DNA from 2 places in the Actinophytocola sp. NPDC049390 genome. Region 1 is predicted to be linked to the other one. Evidence: riboswitches for the same ligand, from Rfam matches in the RefSeq annotation. Region 1 holds a riboswitch; the other holds the start of a gene.
The links. Region 1 has a riboswitch for cobalamin ahead of ACIBVP_RS08105 (putative cobaltochelatase). Riboswitches for the same ligand answer to the same signal wherever they lie in the genome.
Positions count from the first base shown of each region.

Region 2: linked by a shared signal. The riboswitch ahead of ACIBVP_RS30450 (ribonucleoside-diphosphate reductase subunit alpha) and the one ahead of ACIBVP_RS08105 (putative cobaltochelatase) in region 1 are both predicted to bind cobalamin.

Region 1 covers NZ_JBITMQ010000002.1:412,715-420,507, reverse strand. Annotated here, with positions in the region: gene ACIBVP_RS08125 (CbtB-domain containing protein) at 1-22, shown strand, start outside; gene ACIBVP_RS08120 (CbtA family protein) at 22-756, shown strand; gene ACIBVP_RS08115 (cobyrinate a,c-diamide synthase) at 648-2,012, opposite strand; gene cobO (cob(I)yrinic acid a,c-diamide adenosyltransferase) at 2,009-2,623, opposite strand; gene ACIBVP_RS08105 (putative cobaltochelatase) at 2,623-4,566, opposite strand; cobalamin riboswitch at 4,595-4,725, opposite strand; gene cbiE (precorrin-6y C5,15-methyltransferase (decarboxylating) subunit CbiE) at 4,757-5,962, shown strand; gene cobM (precorrin-4 C(11)-methyltransferase) at 5,959-6,720, shown strand; gene ACIBVP_RS08090 (cobalt-precorrin-5B (C(1))-methyltransferase) at 6,644-7,714, opposite strand.
Region 2 covers NZ_JBITMQ010000012.1:149,041-156,833, forward strand. Annotated here, with positions in the region: gene ACIBVP_RS30445 (ribonucleotide-diphosphate reductase subunit beta) at 1-655, opposite strand, end outside; gene ACIBVP_RS30450 (ribonucleoside-diphosphate reductase subunit alpha) at 652-2,979, opposite strand; cobalamin riboswitch at 3,078-3,276, opposite strand; gene ACIBVP_RS30455 (GTP-binding protein) at 3,714-4,787, opposite strand; gene ACIBVP_RS30460 (GH116 family glycosyl hydrolase) at 4,796-7,793, opposite strand, start outside.

The DNA.
Region 1 (7,793 bases):
GCTCGGTTTCCCGTGCCACTGATGCGCACCCTGCTGGTCTGGGGTCTCCTCGCCGGGCTGGTCGGCGGTGTGGTCGCGTTCGGGTTCGCCGCCGTGGTCGGGGAACCGCCGGTCGAGGTCGCCATCTCGATCGAGGAGGCCGGTGCGCACAGCCACGACCACGGCTCTGACCACAGCACGGCCGAGGTCAGCCGCGAGGTGCAGAGCACGCTCGGGTTGGCGATCGCCACGTGCGCGTTCGGCGCCGCGCTCGGCGGGTTGTTCTCGCTCGCGTTCGCCTTCGCCCACGGGCGGATCGGCACGCCGACGCCGCGTGCCACCGCGTTCGCGTTGACCGCCATCGGTTTCGTGGCCGTCGCGTTCGTGCCGTTCCTCGTCTACCCGCCGAACCCGCCCGCGGTCGGGCACGCGGAGACCATCGGCGACCGGACGGCCGCCTACTTCGCGATGGTGGCGCTGTCGCTGGTGCTGGCGGTGGTCGCGGTGCGGGCCGGTGCTCGGCCGGGGTGGCTCGCCCGTGTCGGCGCCGGGATCGGGTACGCCGTCGCCGTTGCCGTCGTCGCCGCGTTGCTGCCGCGGTTCCACGAGGTGCCTGCCGACTTCCCCGCGCAGACGCTGTGGGACTTCCGCGTCGCCTCGCTCGGCACTCAGGCGGTGTTGTGGCTGGTGCTCGGTGTCGCGTTCGCGGTGCTGCTCGACCGAGTGGCGCAGCGCGCGACGAAACGGGCGACGGAGGCCGGGCTCGCCGCCGGGTGAGTGTGCACATAGGACGCGTGGTGGCGCGGACCCGCGAACCCGTCCGTGCCGCCACGCCACCGCCACGCCGGTTCGGCGCCGTGCGCCGGGGTGACGGTGGTGCGGTGGAACTCGTGGCCCGTCAGGCGGGTGCCCGCCGGGTGCAGCACCGAGTCGTGTGGTGCGACCACGTCCCGGTAGCCCAGCGTGAGCGTGCTCGTCATCGCCGCGTCCGCGGGCAGCACGCCGCACATCGGGTGGCCGTCGAGCGACCGCGTGAGGTACAGCATGCCCGCGCACTCGGCGTGTACCGGCAGGTCCGCGGCCGCCACGGCCGCCCGCAGCGCCGTGTTGGCGGACAGTTCGGCCGCGTACTGCTCGGGAAACCCGCCGGGCAGCACCAGCCCGGCGGTGCCGGGTGGCAACGCGGTGTCGCGCAGCGGGTCGACGACGGCGACCTCCGCACCTGCCATGCGCAGCAGCTCGGTGTGTTCCGCGTAGCCGAACGTGAACGCGGGACCGCCCGCCACCGCGACCACCGGCGTTCCCGGCACCGGTTCGATGTCCGGTGCCCACGGCGGGAACCCGGTGCCCGACCGTGCCAGGTGGACGATCGCCGGGAGGTCGACGCCGCCCGCCACCAGGTCGGCCATCGCGTCGACCGCCCGCACCGCGGCCGGGCCGTGCTCCGCCGCGGTGACGAGGCCGAGGTGACGGGACGGCACGTCCACCGCCGCGTTCCTGCGCAGCACACCGAGAACGGCGAGCCCGACGTCCTCGCACGCGTCCCGCAGCACGGCCTCGTGCCGGTCCGAGCCGACCTGGTTCAGGATCACCCCGGCGAGCCGTACGCCGGGCCGCCACGTGCGGAACCCGTGCAGCAGCGCGGCGAGGCTCGAACTGTGGCCCCGGGTGTCGACGACCAGCACGACCGGCGCGCCGAGCAGTTCGGCGACGTGAGCGGTGGAACCGAACCCGTCCGTGCCGACCTTCCCGTCGAACAGTCCCATGACACCCTCGACGACCGCGATGTCCGCGCCCGAGGACCCGTGCGCGAACAGCGGTCCCACGAGGAACTCGCCGACCAGCACCGGGTCGAGGTTGCGGCCGGGCCGTGCGGCGGCGAGCGTGTGGTAGCCGGGGTCGATGTAGTCGGGACCGACCTTGAACGGCGCCACCCGGTGGCCCGCCCTGCGCAGCGCGGCCATCAGACCCGTTGCCACGACGGTCTTCCCGCTGCCCGACGACGGTGCGGCGATCACCAGCGCCGGTGTCACCACTCGATTCCCTTCTGGCCCTTCGCGCCGGTGTCCATGGGGTGCTTGACCTTCGTCATCTCGGTGACGAGGTCGGCGGCCGCGACCAGTTCGGGTGCCGCGTCCCGGCCGGTGATCACCACGTGCTGGCGCCCGGGCCGGTTCGCCAGCGTCTCGACGACCTCGCCGACGTCGACCCAGCCCCACTTCATGGGATAGGTGAACTCGTCGAGCACGTACAGGGTGTGACGTTCCTCGTGCAGGCGGCGGGTGATCTCCCGCCAGCCCTCGCGCGCGGCCTCCGCGTGGTCGACCTCGGTGCCCTGCTTGCGTGACCAGGACCAGCCCGCACCCATCTTGTGCCACTCGACGGGCCCGCCCTGCCCGGTCCGTTCGTGCACCTCGCCGAGCGCGAGCAACGCGGTCTCCTCGCCGACCTTCCACTTGGCGGACTTGACGAACTGGAACACGCCGATCGGCCAGCCCTGGTTCCACGCGCGCAGCGCGAGCCCGAACGCGGCCGTGGACTTGCCCTTCATCGGTCCGGTGTGGACGATCAGCAGCGGCCGGTTGCGGCGCTGACGGGTGGTGAGCCCGTCGTCGGGGACCGCCTCGGGTTTCCCCTGCGGCATCAGGCGACGCTCCTGGCGGCACGCACCACGCCGGTGACGTGGTCGGCGGACAGCTCGTCGAGCCGCACGTGGGCGCCGTTCAGCGCGTGCGCGAGCCTGGCGGGGATGCCGAGCCGGACCGGGCCGCGTTCGCAGTCGACGACCACGCTCGCGACCCCGTCCCCGGCCAGCAGCCCGGCGGCCTGCATGGCGTCGGCCACCGGGTCCGCGCGCAGCGGCACGGTGGCGCGGCCGTCGGTGACGACCACGAGCAGCGGTCGCCGTCTCGGGTCGCGCAACCGTTCCGTGGCCAGGGTTCGGTGCGCGCGGAGCAACCCGTCGGCGAGCGGGGTGCGGCCACCGGTGGACAGGCGCCGCAACCGGGCGACGGCCGCCTCCACCGACGACGTGGGCGGCAGCACGAGGTCGGCGGAGCCGCCGCGGAACGTGACGAGACCGACCTTGTCGCGGCGCTGGTAGGCGTCGAGCAGCAGCGAGACCACCGCCCCGGTGACGGCCGACATCCGCTTGCGCGCCGCCATCGACCCGGACGCGTCCACCGCGAACAGGACGAGGTTGCTCTCCTTGCCTTCCCGCACGGCACGGCGGACGTCACCGCGCCACAGCACGATGCCGGGTCCGCTCCGGCCGCGGGCGAGCTGGTGTGGCGCGGCGGCGGCGAGCGTGCCGACGAGGTGCAGGCCGTGGCCGCGTCCCCGTGTGGCGCGCAGTGTGCGGCCGAAACCCGAGCGGGCGCGGGAACGGCGGCCCGGGGCGCCTTCGCCGACGCCGTCGACGGAGAAGAGCCGCGCCTGGAACGCGGGATCCGGTGTCGCGGCGGGCTGGGTGGTGTTCCCGTTGCCGCTGTTCGGCGTCCCCGACGGGTCCGCTGTGGAATCGGCGGGGTCGCCGCCGGAACCCGGGCCACCACCAGGGTCGTCGTCCGGTGGCGGGTCGGGATCGGCGTCCCGCAACGCTTGCTGGAGCTGCTCTTCGTCGATGCCCGGCTCGTCGAACGGGTCGCGCCGCCTGCGGTGCGGCAGCGCCAGGCGCGCGGCCGCCTCGACGTCCTGTGCGGCGACCTCGCCCGCGCCGCGCCACGCCGCGTGCGCCACCGAGGCCCGTGCCACGACGAGGTCCGCGCGCATGCCGTCCACGTCGAACGACGCGCACAAGGCGGCGATCCTGCGTACCTCGGCATCCGGCAGCCGCACCGACGGCAGCGCGGCGCGTGCCGTGGTGATCCGCCGCACCAGCGCCGCGTCCTCCGCCGCCCACCGCGCCGCGAACCCGGACGGGTCCGCCTCGAACGCGAGCCGCCGCCGGATCACCTCCGTGCGCACGGCCACGTCCCGCGCCGCCGCCACCTCCACGGTGAGGCCGAACCGGTCCAGCAGCTGCGGCCGCAGCTCACCCTCCTCGGGATTCATCGTGCCCACCAACAGGAACGACGCGGCGTGCGACACCGAGACGCCGTCCCGCTCGACGTGCGCGCGGCCCATGGCGGCGGCGTCGAGCAGCAGGTCCACCAGGTGGTCGTGCAGCAGGTTCACCTCGTCGACGTACAGGACACCGCGGTGCGCCGCGCTGAGCAGACCCGGCTGGTAGGCCCGTACTCCGGCGGTCAGCGCACGTTCCAGGTCGAGTGACCCGACGAGCCGGTCCTCGGTGGCACCCACCGGCAGCTCGACGAGCCGGGCGGGCGTGGTCGTGGCGGCGCCGTCGTGCGGCGCGTCGGGGCAGGCGGGATCGGGTGCGGCCGGGTCGCAGCTGAACCGGCAGCCCTCGACCACGACGACGGCGGGCAGCAACGCGGCGAGTCCACGCACGACGGTCGACTTCGCGGTGCCCTTCTCACCCCGCACGAGCACGCCGCCGATGGCGGGGTGGACGGCGTTGAGCAGGAGAGCGAGACGCAGGTCGTCGTGGCCGACGACGGCTGAGAACGGGTAGCCCGAGGTCATGCGCGATCCTTCCCCGGGTCCGCGCCCGAGTCGGTTCCGCAGCGGGGGACGAGTGTCTGGCTCACCGAATCTCTTCGGCTCACAGTGGCGGGACCGCACCAGATTCGCGCTGGTTTCCTCGCGCACCTCGCTGTTCGTTCCCTCGCATCGTGTCAGACACCGCGCCGAAAGTCGATTACGGTGCCCGGTCGTGGAACCCATCACCGTGGTCGGGATCGGCGCCGACGGCTGGACCGGACTCACCGCGCCGGCCAGGAACGCCGTGGCAGGCGCCGAAGTCGTGATCGGCAGCACGCGCCAGCTCGCGCTGCTGCCGGACGGCGGTGCGACGCGTGTCACGTGGCCGTCGCCGCTCCTGCCAGCCGTCGAACCGCTGCTCACCGAGCACGCCGGGCGACAGGTGTGCGTGCTGGCGAGCGGCGACCCGATGTTCTTCGGCATCGGCGGCACGCTGGTGCGGCTGCTCGGCGCGAGCCGGGTGCGCGTCCACCCGCACGTGTCGTCGGCGTCGCTCGCGTGCGCGCGGCTGGGCTGGCCCGCCGAGGACGTCGATGTCGTGAACCTCGTCGGGCGGCCGGTGTCGTCGCTGATCCCGTTGCCGCACCGGCGGATGCTCGTGCTGTCCGCCGGTGCCGACACCCCCGCCGAGGTGGCCGCGCTGCTGACCGACCGCGGTTTCGGCCCGACCGCGATGACGGTGCTCGACGACCTCGGCGGCCCGGACGAACGACGGCACGACGGCACCGCGGCGACCTGGTCGGGGGCTGCGGGTTCGTTGAACGTGGTCGCACTCGACTGCCGCGCCGCCCCCGGCGTCACCCCGCTCGGTCGCACCCCCGGCCTGCCCGACGACGCCTACGACCACGACGGCCAGCTCACCAAGCGGGAGGTCCGCGCGATCACGCTCGCCGCGCTGGCTCCGCTGCCGGGACAGCTGCTGTGGGACGTCGGCGCGGGTGCGGGCAGCATCGCGATCGAGTGGCTGCGGACGCACCCGTCCTGCGCCGCGGTCGCCGTCGAGTCCCGGCCGGAACGCGCCGCCGGGATCCACCGCAACGCGGGGCTGCTGGGGGTCCCGGGACTGCGGGTGGTCGAGGGCCGGGCACCGGCCGCGCTCGCGGACCTGCCCCGGCCGGACGCGGTGTTCGTCGGCGGCGGGCTGACCGGCGACGGCGTCGTCGAGGCCTGCTGGGCGGCGCTGCGCACGGGCGGACGTCTCGTGGCGAACGCGGTGACGCTCGAGTCCGAGGCGGTGCTGACCCGGTGGCACGCCGCGCTCGGTGGCACGCTGACGAGGATCGAGGTGAGCCGCGCCGCACCGGTGGGCGGGTTCACCGCGTGGAAGCCGATGATGCCGGTGACACAGTGGGTCGTGACGAGAGAGGAGACCTCATGACCGTGCACTTCGTCGGGGCGGGGCCGGGCGCGGCGGACCTGATCACGGTGCGGGCGCAGCGGCTGATCGCGTCGACGCCGGTGTGCCTGTACGCGGGCAGCCTGGTGCCCGCCGAGGTGCTGGCCGGTTGTCCGGACGGCGCACGGCTCGTGGACACCGCCGACCTGACGCTGGACCAGATCATCGCGGAGCTGGTCGCGGAACACCGGCGCGGCAACGACGTGGTGCGGCTGCACTCCGGCGACCCGTCCGTGTTCAGCGCGGTCGCCGAGCAGGCGCGGCGGCTGGACGCCGAGGGGGTGCCGTACGAGATCGTGCCGGGCGTGCCCGCGTTCGCGGCCGCCGCGGCGACGCTCGGCCGTGAGCTGACCGTGCCGGGTGTCGGCCAGACCGTCGTGCTGACCAGGATCTCCGCGCGTGCCACCGCCATGCCACCGGGGGAGGACCTGGCGACGCTGGGCCGGTCGCGGTCGACGATGGTGCTGCACCTGGCCGTGCAGCGGATCGACCAGGTCGTCGATGAGCTGCTGCCGAACTACGGGCCGGACTGCCCGGTCGCCGTGGTGGCGTACGCGTCGCGGCCGGACGAGGTGGTGCTGCGCGGCACCCTCGCGACGATCGCGGCGCTGGTCCACGAGGCGGGCGTGCGCCGCACCGCGGTGATCATCGTGGGCGAGGTGCTCACGGCGGAGGGCTTCCCGGACTCGCACCTGTACTCGACGACGCGCGTCCGGCCAGGCGTCCGGAGCGGTCGATGACCAGGACGTCCACGTCGACCGGCGCTCCCGCGAGGACTTTCGCCGCTTCGTGGCGCGCGGCCTCGGCGACCCGGTCGGCGAGCGGCACCCCGGCCCGCTGGGCGAGCTGCAGTGCCTCCATCGCGGTGTTGGCGGTGGCGAGGTGAGGCAGGCCCGCACGGGCGGCGAGGCGGTCGAGGTCGACCCGCGACCGTCCGGAGTGGAGGTCGAGGTGCCCGTCGGCGAGCTTGGACAGCTTCGCGAAACCACCGGCGATGGTGAGCCGGTCGACGGGGTGGCGGCGCAGGTACTTGAGGGCGGCGCCCGCGAAGTCACCCATGTCGAGCAGGGCGTCCTCGGGCAGGCCGTACAGCTGCGCGACGGCCTTCTCCGACGTGCTGCCGGTGCAGGCGGCCACGTGCCGGTGCCCGGCGGCGCGGGCGACGTCGACCCCGCGGCGGATGCTGTCGATCCAGGCGGAGCAGGAGTAGGGGATCACCACGCCCGTGGTGCCCAGAATGGACAGTCCGCCCAGGATGCCGAGGCGCGGGTTCCACGTGTGTTTGGCCAGCTCCTCCCCGTCGTCCACGGAGATCTCGACGGCGATGTCGGTGCCACCGGCCTCGGCGATCGCCGCGCGGATCAGCTCGCGCGGCACGGGGTTGATGGCCGGTTCGCCGACGGGGAGCGGAAGGCCGGGCTTGGTGACGGTGCCGACGCCGGGACCCGCGTGGAACGTCACGCCGCTGCCCGGCGGCCCGTGGCGGACGGTAGCCCGGATGGTGGCGCCGTGCGTGACGTCGGGATCGTCGCCCGCGTCCTTGACGACGGCGGCCATGGCGGCGTCGGCGGTACGCGCGGTCTGGGTCAGCGTGAAGGACGGCGTGTGCCCCTTGGGGAGGCGGATCCGCACGGGGTCGGGGAACTCGCCGGTGAGCAGCGCGGTACACGCGGCCTTGGCGGCCGCGGTCGCGCAGGCGCCGGTGGTCCAGCCGCGGCGCAGGGGCGTGCTCACGTGCCCAGCCTGCCATCAGGTTGGTACGCCGGTCGCCCCACCCGGCGCGTGACCCCGGGGGCGTGCGGAGCCTCTCCCC
Region 2 (7,793 bases), on a different contig from region 1:
ACTCGTCGCGGAACACCCAGTTGGTGCCCGAGGCGAGGCCGTTGAGCAGACCACGGGAACGGAGGAAGTACACGTAGGCGAAGGCACCGTAGAAGAACAGTCCCTCGATGCACGCCGCGAAGCAGATCAGGTTCAGCAGGAACGCCCGCCGGTCCGCCCGGGTCTCGAGCCGGTTCAGGTGCTCGATCGAGTCGATCCACCTGAAGCAGAACTCGGCCTTGTCCCGGATGGACGGGATGTTCTCCACCGCCGCGAACGCGGCCGCTCGTTCCTGCTCGTCGGGCAGGTAGGTGTCGAGCAGCGTCAGGTAGAACTGGACGTGCACGGCCTCCTCGAACAGCTGGCGTGACAGGTAGAGCCTCGCCTCGGGTGCGTTGACGTGCTCGTACAGGTTCAGCACCAGGTTGTTCGCGACGATCGTGTCGCCGGTGGCGAAGAACGCGACGAGCCGGTTGACCAGGTGCCGTTCGGCGTCGGTCAGCTTGGTCAGGTCGGCGAGGTCGGAGTGCAGGTCGACCTCCTCGACCGTCCACGTGTTCCTGATGGCGTCCCGGAAGCGTTCGTAGAACAGCGGGTAGCGCATCGGACGCAGCGTCAGGTCCATGCCGGGGTCGAGCAGCACCTGCTTGCGGGCGGTGTTCTCGAGCGTGGTCACTGGCATGCCTCACAGGACTCGGGGTTCTCCAGGGAGCAGGCGACCGCGTCCGCGGGGACCGCGGTGCTGACGGTCGCCTGCTGGATGCGGGTCGCCGGGCGCGACCGCAGGTAGTACGTGGTCTTCAGGCCGCTCGCCCACGCGTACCGGTACATCGACGACAGCTTCCCGATGGTGGGCGACGCGACGAACAGGTTCAGCGACTGGCTCTGGTCGATGTAGGGACCACGTGCGGCGGCGAGGTCGATCAGCGCGCGCTGCGGCAGTTCCCACGCGGTGCGGAACAGCCGCTTCGCGTCCGCGGGCAGCCCCGCCAGCCCCCGCACCGAGCCGTCGTCGCGCTTGAGCTGGTCGCGAGTGGCCGCCGTCCACAGTCCGTGCTTTTTCAGTTCTGCCACCAGGTACGAGTTGACCTGCAGGAACTCGCCGGACAACGTCTCGCGCTTGAACACGTTGGACACCTGCGGCTCGATGCACTCGAAACAGCCCGCGATCGACGCGATCGTGGCGGTCGGCGCGATCGCCACCAGCAGTGAGTTGCGCAGGCCGTGCTCGGCGACCTTCTCCCGCAGTGCGGCCCACCGGTCGGACTGCTTCGGCGTGATGCCCCACAGATCCGGCTGCAGGTCGCCGCGCGCGGCGCGGGTCTGCGCGTACGCGGGATGCGCGCCGGCGGACGCGGCCAGGTCGGCGGACGTCTCCAGCGCGGTGAGGTAGACCTCCTCGGCGAGCCGTGTCGACAGCGTGCGCGCCTCGTCGCTGTCGAACGGAAGGCGCAGCGCGAAGAACACGTCCTGCAGACCCATCACGCCGAGCCCGACGGGTCGCCACCGCGGGTTGCCGCGCGCGGCTTCCTCGGTGGGGTAGTAGTTGATGTCGATCACGCGGTCGAGGAACGTGACCGCGGTGCGCACGGTGTCCCGCAGCCGCGCCCAGTCGATCTCGCCGTCCGCCACGTGCGCGCCGAGGTTGACCGACCCCAGGTTGCACACCGCGGTCTCGTCGTCGGACGTGACCTCGAGGATCTCGGTGCACAGGTTGGACAGGTGCACGACGTTGCCGGGCTCGGCGGTCTGGTTGCAGGTGCGGTTCGCGGTGTCCTTGAACGTCATCCAGCCGTTGCCGGTCTGGGCGAGCGTGCGCATCATCTTCGCGTACAGGTCGCGCGCCCTGACCGTGCGGACGGCCCGGCCCGCCTGCTCGGCGGCGCGGTACGCCTCGTCGAACGCCTCGCCCCACAGGTCCGGCAGCTCGGGCAGCTCGTCCGGGTCGAACAGCGACCACTCGGCGTCGGTCTCGACCCGGCGCATGAACTCGTCCGGGATCCAGTTGGCGAGGTTGAGGTTGTGCGTGCGGCGCGCGTCCTCGCCGGTGTTGTCCCGCAGCTCCAGGAACTCCTCGATGTCCGGGTGCCACGTCTCGAGGTAGACGCAGGCCGCGCCCTTGCGACGGCCGCCCTGGTTGACCGCGGCGACGGACGAGTCGAGCGTGCGCAGCCAGGGGACGATGCCGTTGGAGTGGCCGTTGGTGCCGCGGATCAGCGCGCCACGCGAGCGGACGCGTGACCACTGGATGCCGATGCCGCCCGCGAACTTCGACAGCCGGGCGACCTGCGCGTACCGCTCGTAGATCGACTCGAGCTCGTCGCGCGGCGAGTCCAGCAGGTAGCAGGAGGACATCTGTGTGTGCCGGGTGCCGGAGTTGAACAGCGTCGGCGAGCCGGGCAGGTACGACAGGCTCGACATGAGCCGGTAGAACCGGATCGCCTCGGCCGGCGTGTGCGACAGTCCACACGCGACGCGAAGGAGCCAGTACTGCGGCCGTTCGAGCACGGTGCGGCTGTTGGGGTGGCGCAGCAGGTAGCGGTCGTGGACGGTGCGCAGCCCGAAGTACTCGAACCGCCGGTCGGCGTCGTGGTCGATGGCGTCGTCGAGCTTGCGCGCGTGCGTGGCGACGAACCTGGCGGTGTCGTCGCCGATCAGGCCGTGGGAGTGGGCGACGCTGATCGACTGGCTGAACGAGTGGATGCCGTGGCCGCGGACCTCCTTGTCGACGTAGGTGGCGAGCAGGCGCGCCGCGAGCTTGGAGTACTCGGGCTCCTCGGCGACCAGCTCGGCGGCGGTCTGGATGGACAGTCGGTCGAGTTCTTCCGTGGTGGCGCCGTCGTAGAGCCCGTTGATCGTCTTCGTGGCTACGCGTTGCGGCGCCACCGCCGGGAGTCCGGTGGCACAGCGCGCGACCGCGCGGACGATCTTGTCGACGTCGACCGGTTCGGTTTCCCCACTGCGTTTCCGGACACGCATGGTGTCCTGGATGGCGGTCACGTGTTCTCCTCGCTTTTCGGGCGCGCGAGAGAACCCCGACCGTTGGGGGTTGTCCCCGCACGCCCTCCCTCGGGGCAAGCGGACTGCACCCGGCCACGGGTGTGGCCGGGGGAGCGGGCAGGTCTTCGGACTTACGGGCAGACGCCTACTGACCGTCGCTTCCCGGACTCACGTCCAGTGCTTCGTGACGGCGTTCGTTCCCGTTCACCGCTGCGGGGCAGTCCCGGACTCCCACCGGGTTCCCTCTTGCGACGACCACCATGGCGCGATGGCCGAACCAGCTCGCGATCACTATACATAGGGTCTTGATCGAGAACAGCACCCATATGTTGTGTCGGCGTGTCGTGTTTCGTGGTTGTCCACAGCTCGCCGGGTTGTCCACAGCCAAGATCGACAACCCCGGGTCTGTCGCCCCCCGCTGGTAGGCTGGCAAGGCGGGTGGCCCCCGGGATCGGGTGGGGCCTGCGATGGCGGCGTTTTCGCGGTTCGGCGGTTTTGCCGGGTGCCGGACGTCCGGTCATGTGCCGCGTACCCGCGGGCACTACTTGAGCAACTGCCTGCGATCGGCGAGTTGTCCACAGGCAAGATCGTCAGCGGCCGTGTTGTCGGTGTCCGCCGGTAGAATTGGCGTCGGGGTGGCCCCCCGGGTTCGGGTGGGGGATGCCTGCGCAACTGTCCTGGGGCTCGGGTTTTCGAGCGTCACTCGCTCCGGCGTGGGACACCGTGCCGATCCGTCAGTCTCGCGTGAGCCGGTGCACCGGCTTCGGGTACGACGGCTGGAACGCCGCGGGCGCGCCGACCGTCGTGCTCGTCGTGCCGCAGGCTGCGTCCGCTGCCCGGACCGCCTCCGCGCACGCCGCGTCCAGCGTCGCTGGTGGCCACGCCACCCGCAGGTTGAACACCGCCCGCGCGTTCGCCGCCGTCGGCGGACCCGGTAGGTCGAGGGTCGGGGCCGCGCCTCCCGACGTCACGCTGCCCTTCGCCATGCCCGCCTCGGTCTCGACGCTGACTTTCGCGTGGCCCACCAACGTGCCCGCCGCCGCGCGGGACAGGGACGCGAGCGCCACCCGCGCCCACCGGCCCGGGGCGAGCGGACCGGTCACCGCGACCTCCTGGTTGAGCCACGCCAGCGCCGCCTCGGCGGCCGCGTACCGGTCGTAGTCCAACTCCTCGTCCGGGCGGTCCTCGGCGCCACCCGCCAGCCAGCGGTCCAGGAGAGCGGTTACCGAACCCGATCGCGCCGAGTACGGGATCACCAGCGCCGACGGGTTGCGCCGGGTCAGGTCCGACACCAGTGCCGGGACGTCCGCGCCCACCAGGTCCACCTTGTTCAGCGCCAGGACGTCGGCCTCCGCCAGTTGGTGTGCGTACAGGTAGGCCGCGTCGTCGTCGAGGCCGGCGGCCCACGCCCGCGCGAAAGCCCGGTACCGCACGGGATCCACGACCGTCGTCAGTGGCGCCACCGTCAGCGTGTCGCCGTGGTAGGCCCGCAGCGGGCGCACCACGGTCGCGCGCAGGTCGGTGCAGCTGCCCACCGCCTCGGCCAGCACGACGTCCGCGCCCGCCTCGACGAGCGTCGTCGTCACCTCGGCGAGATCGCCGAAACGGCAACAGAAACACCCGTCGAGCACCTCGCCCACCGCGTCCGTCAGGGTTCGCGCCAGTCGCGTGTCCACCAGGTCGCACCCCTGGTCGTTGGTGACGATCGCGGGCCGGTGGCCGCGGGCACGCAGCTCCCGTGCGGCCGCCAGGAGGGTCGTGGTCTTCCCGGCACCCAGGAAACCGCTCACCGGGACGAAGATGGCCATGTAATCGATTACCCCACAAGGTCGACGGTGAGGGCGGCGCCGGCTCGCACGGTCGTCGCGGTCGGCAGCGTGACCAGCACCCGGGAGCCCGTCTGCTGGAACGGAGAGCGCTCTCCCCGCACGGTCACGGTGCGGACCCGGCCGTCCACCTCGAACGCCAGCGTCGACAGGCGGACCTTGCCGTACCGCACCTCGATCTCACAGGTCTGCCTGCCGCCGTGCCGCTTCTGCCGGTACAGGCCCCACCCTTCGGCCGCTGTGAACGCCGCGCGGAAGTCGTCCGGCTTGATCTTCGGCGCGAACCCGAGGTGACCCCGTGGGCCGTGGTACTCGTAGCCGCAGACCGCGAGGTACACGCCGTGGCTCATCATCGCCCGCGCGTAGTGGTCGCTGCACTCGATCTCGTTGTACGGGTTGCGTTTCGCGGCGTGGTGCCGGTCGTGCACCGCCCGCGTCACGGCCAGGCCCTCCGCCACCATGCCCGCGCTCACCAGGCCGGCCGCGAACTGGTACTCCTGCCCGGTCCACACCTCGTTGAAGTACCCGACGACCCCACCCGCGCCCGCTTCGGTCGACCCGCCGTGCGGCCACGTGCACATCAGCGTGCCCGCCTCGCCCGGCATCGCGTACACGCGCGGGTCCGGGATGCCCGGCGGCCGGTACGACGCCGCGTCCGGTACGAAGTTGTTTCGGAAAACGCTCTCCAACGCGGTCCTGGCCTTGTCGGCGGGGAACACGCGAGGCAGTCCGAGCTGGTCGGCGTAGGTCTGCGCGTAGAGCTGGTCGATGTGGCAGCCGCGGTTGGAGTTCGGCGCGGTCGGGTGCGCGGGGTCGACGCGCTGGAAGAAGTACCCGTACTCGTCGCTCCAGAGAGCGCTCTCCAGATACGAGGAGCCGCGGTGGGCGAGCCGTGTGTACCGGGCCGCCGACTCCGGGTCGCCCATCTCCTGCGCCATGGCGGCACCCGCGTGCAGGGCAGCCACGTACAGGCCGCTGATCCAGGGGATCTCACCCCACCACTGTGCGTCGAGCGTGTTCCACTGGCCGCCCTCGAGGATGCCGTCGGCGTCGCCGTCCTGCGTGATCACCCACTCCAGGGCCTTCTGGACGGACGGCCAGACGCGGCGCAGGAAAGCGGTGTCCGGCGACATCTGGTGTTCGCGGTAGACACGCAGGACGGTGCCGCACTGGCCGTCGGCGAACCAGCCCTCGCCCGCTTCGCCGCGGTTGCCGATCTCACCGTTGGGGCGCAGTGCGATGCCCAGGTCGACGCGCTCGCGGGTGTCGCGTTCGAGGTCGGGGAACAGACGGGCGACGGTCTGGGCGTAGTTCCACACGTGACCGCAGGTGCCCGCGCAGCAGTAGATGCCCTCCCAGGCGTAGAAGCGGCCGTTGTCGAAGCGGAAGCACGTGCTGGTGGCCAATGTGGACGCCGGAGCGAGCGTGCGTTCCAGAAACCAGTGGGGCAGCGAGGAATCCGTGTACCAGGTGCGCACCCACTCACGGGTCTGCGCGTCGAGCCGGGGGAGGTGCGCCAGCGTGTGGTCGGCGACGGCGCGGGCGTCGCGGAACCGTGTCGCGTAGTGGTGGCGCAGCCGGGGTCCGTCACGCAGCCAGCCGAACGCGGTTGGTTGCGGGGTGGGAAAGTGCCATGCCAGCACGAACCGCGCCGACCGCGACTGTCCTGGCCGGACGGTCAACGGCACGGTGATGGTCGCGGCGGCGCCGCCGTCGGTCGACACGCGCGCCTGGTCGTCGGCCGCGGCGATGACGAACGTGCCGAACTCGGGAAGCCGCTCGATCGGGATCGACCGGACCGGCCGGTCGCTGAACACGATCCGGCCGACGTTGACGTGCCCCCAACCCGCGGCGATCGAGTCGACGACCTCGATGTGGGCGGTCCGTCCGTGCCAGCGGCTGACGTCGACCGACATGGCGGTCAGCGGTTCGATCTCGCGGCCGGTGAGACTCGCGACGGTTTCGCCGTCCACCACGACGTTCACGCACGTACGGCCGAGGTGCGCGCCGCCACCGACCCAGGCCGTCACGTACCGTCTGTCCACCTGGAACGGTCGGCTGACGAGGCGGCCCTGGTAGGCGTCCGGGTCGCCGGAGGCGCGGAAGTTGTACGACGTCGCGAACCGGCCGTCGACCGCGTTCAGGTCGTTGACCTCGCCGAACGGGCGGCGGAAGTCCGGCGGGCAGTCGGCGGGCGTGACCGGTCCGGCGCCGAACGCGTCGCCTTCGACGGTCCAGCCGTCGAAGGAGTCCCAGGTCTCGAAGACGACGTCCGGGCGGTCGGTGAACACGATCGCGTCGCAGTTGACGTGCGCCCACGGTCCGGTCGCGCGATCGACGATCCGGATGCGTGCCATCTTTCCCCGGTGAGCGCTGACATCGAGCATGACCGCGACCATCGGCTCGCTGTCGCGGCCGGTCGCGCTCGCCACGACCTGGTCGCCGACCACGACCTCGACGCCGGTCTCGCCCGGCCGGTTGCCGCCGCCGAGCGAGACCGCGACGTGGCTGCGTTCGACGGTGAACTCGCGGCTGGAGAGCGCTCCCCGACGGCCGTCGGGGTCGCCGGCCAGGCGGAAGTTGTGCGAGGTCACGAACGTGGTGCCGTGCACGAGGAGGTCGCCGAAGCGGCGCATGTACGCGGGCAGTTCGGCCTGGGTGGCGATGGTGAACGCGTCGCCCTCGACGGTCCAGCCGTCGAAACCGCCGGACTCCCAGTCCTCGAACACGATGTCGGTGCTGTCGGGTTCCTCGCCCGCGCGGGCGGCGAACTGGACGCCGCCGGGGAACGGGGCCGCGAGCAGTTCGGTGGGCTGTTGGCCGCGGGCGGTGAGGCAGACGGGGTTCTCGGACGCGCCGACGAACTCGACGTCGACCGCGCGGCTGCTCGTGTTGCGGACGGTGAAACCGACGGTGGTGGCGGGGATCGTCGAGTCGGCGGTGTCGAGCGGGATGAAGGGGGAGAACGCTTCCGCGGTGACGACGACC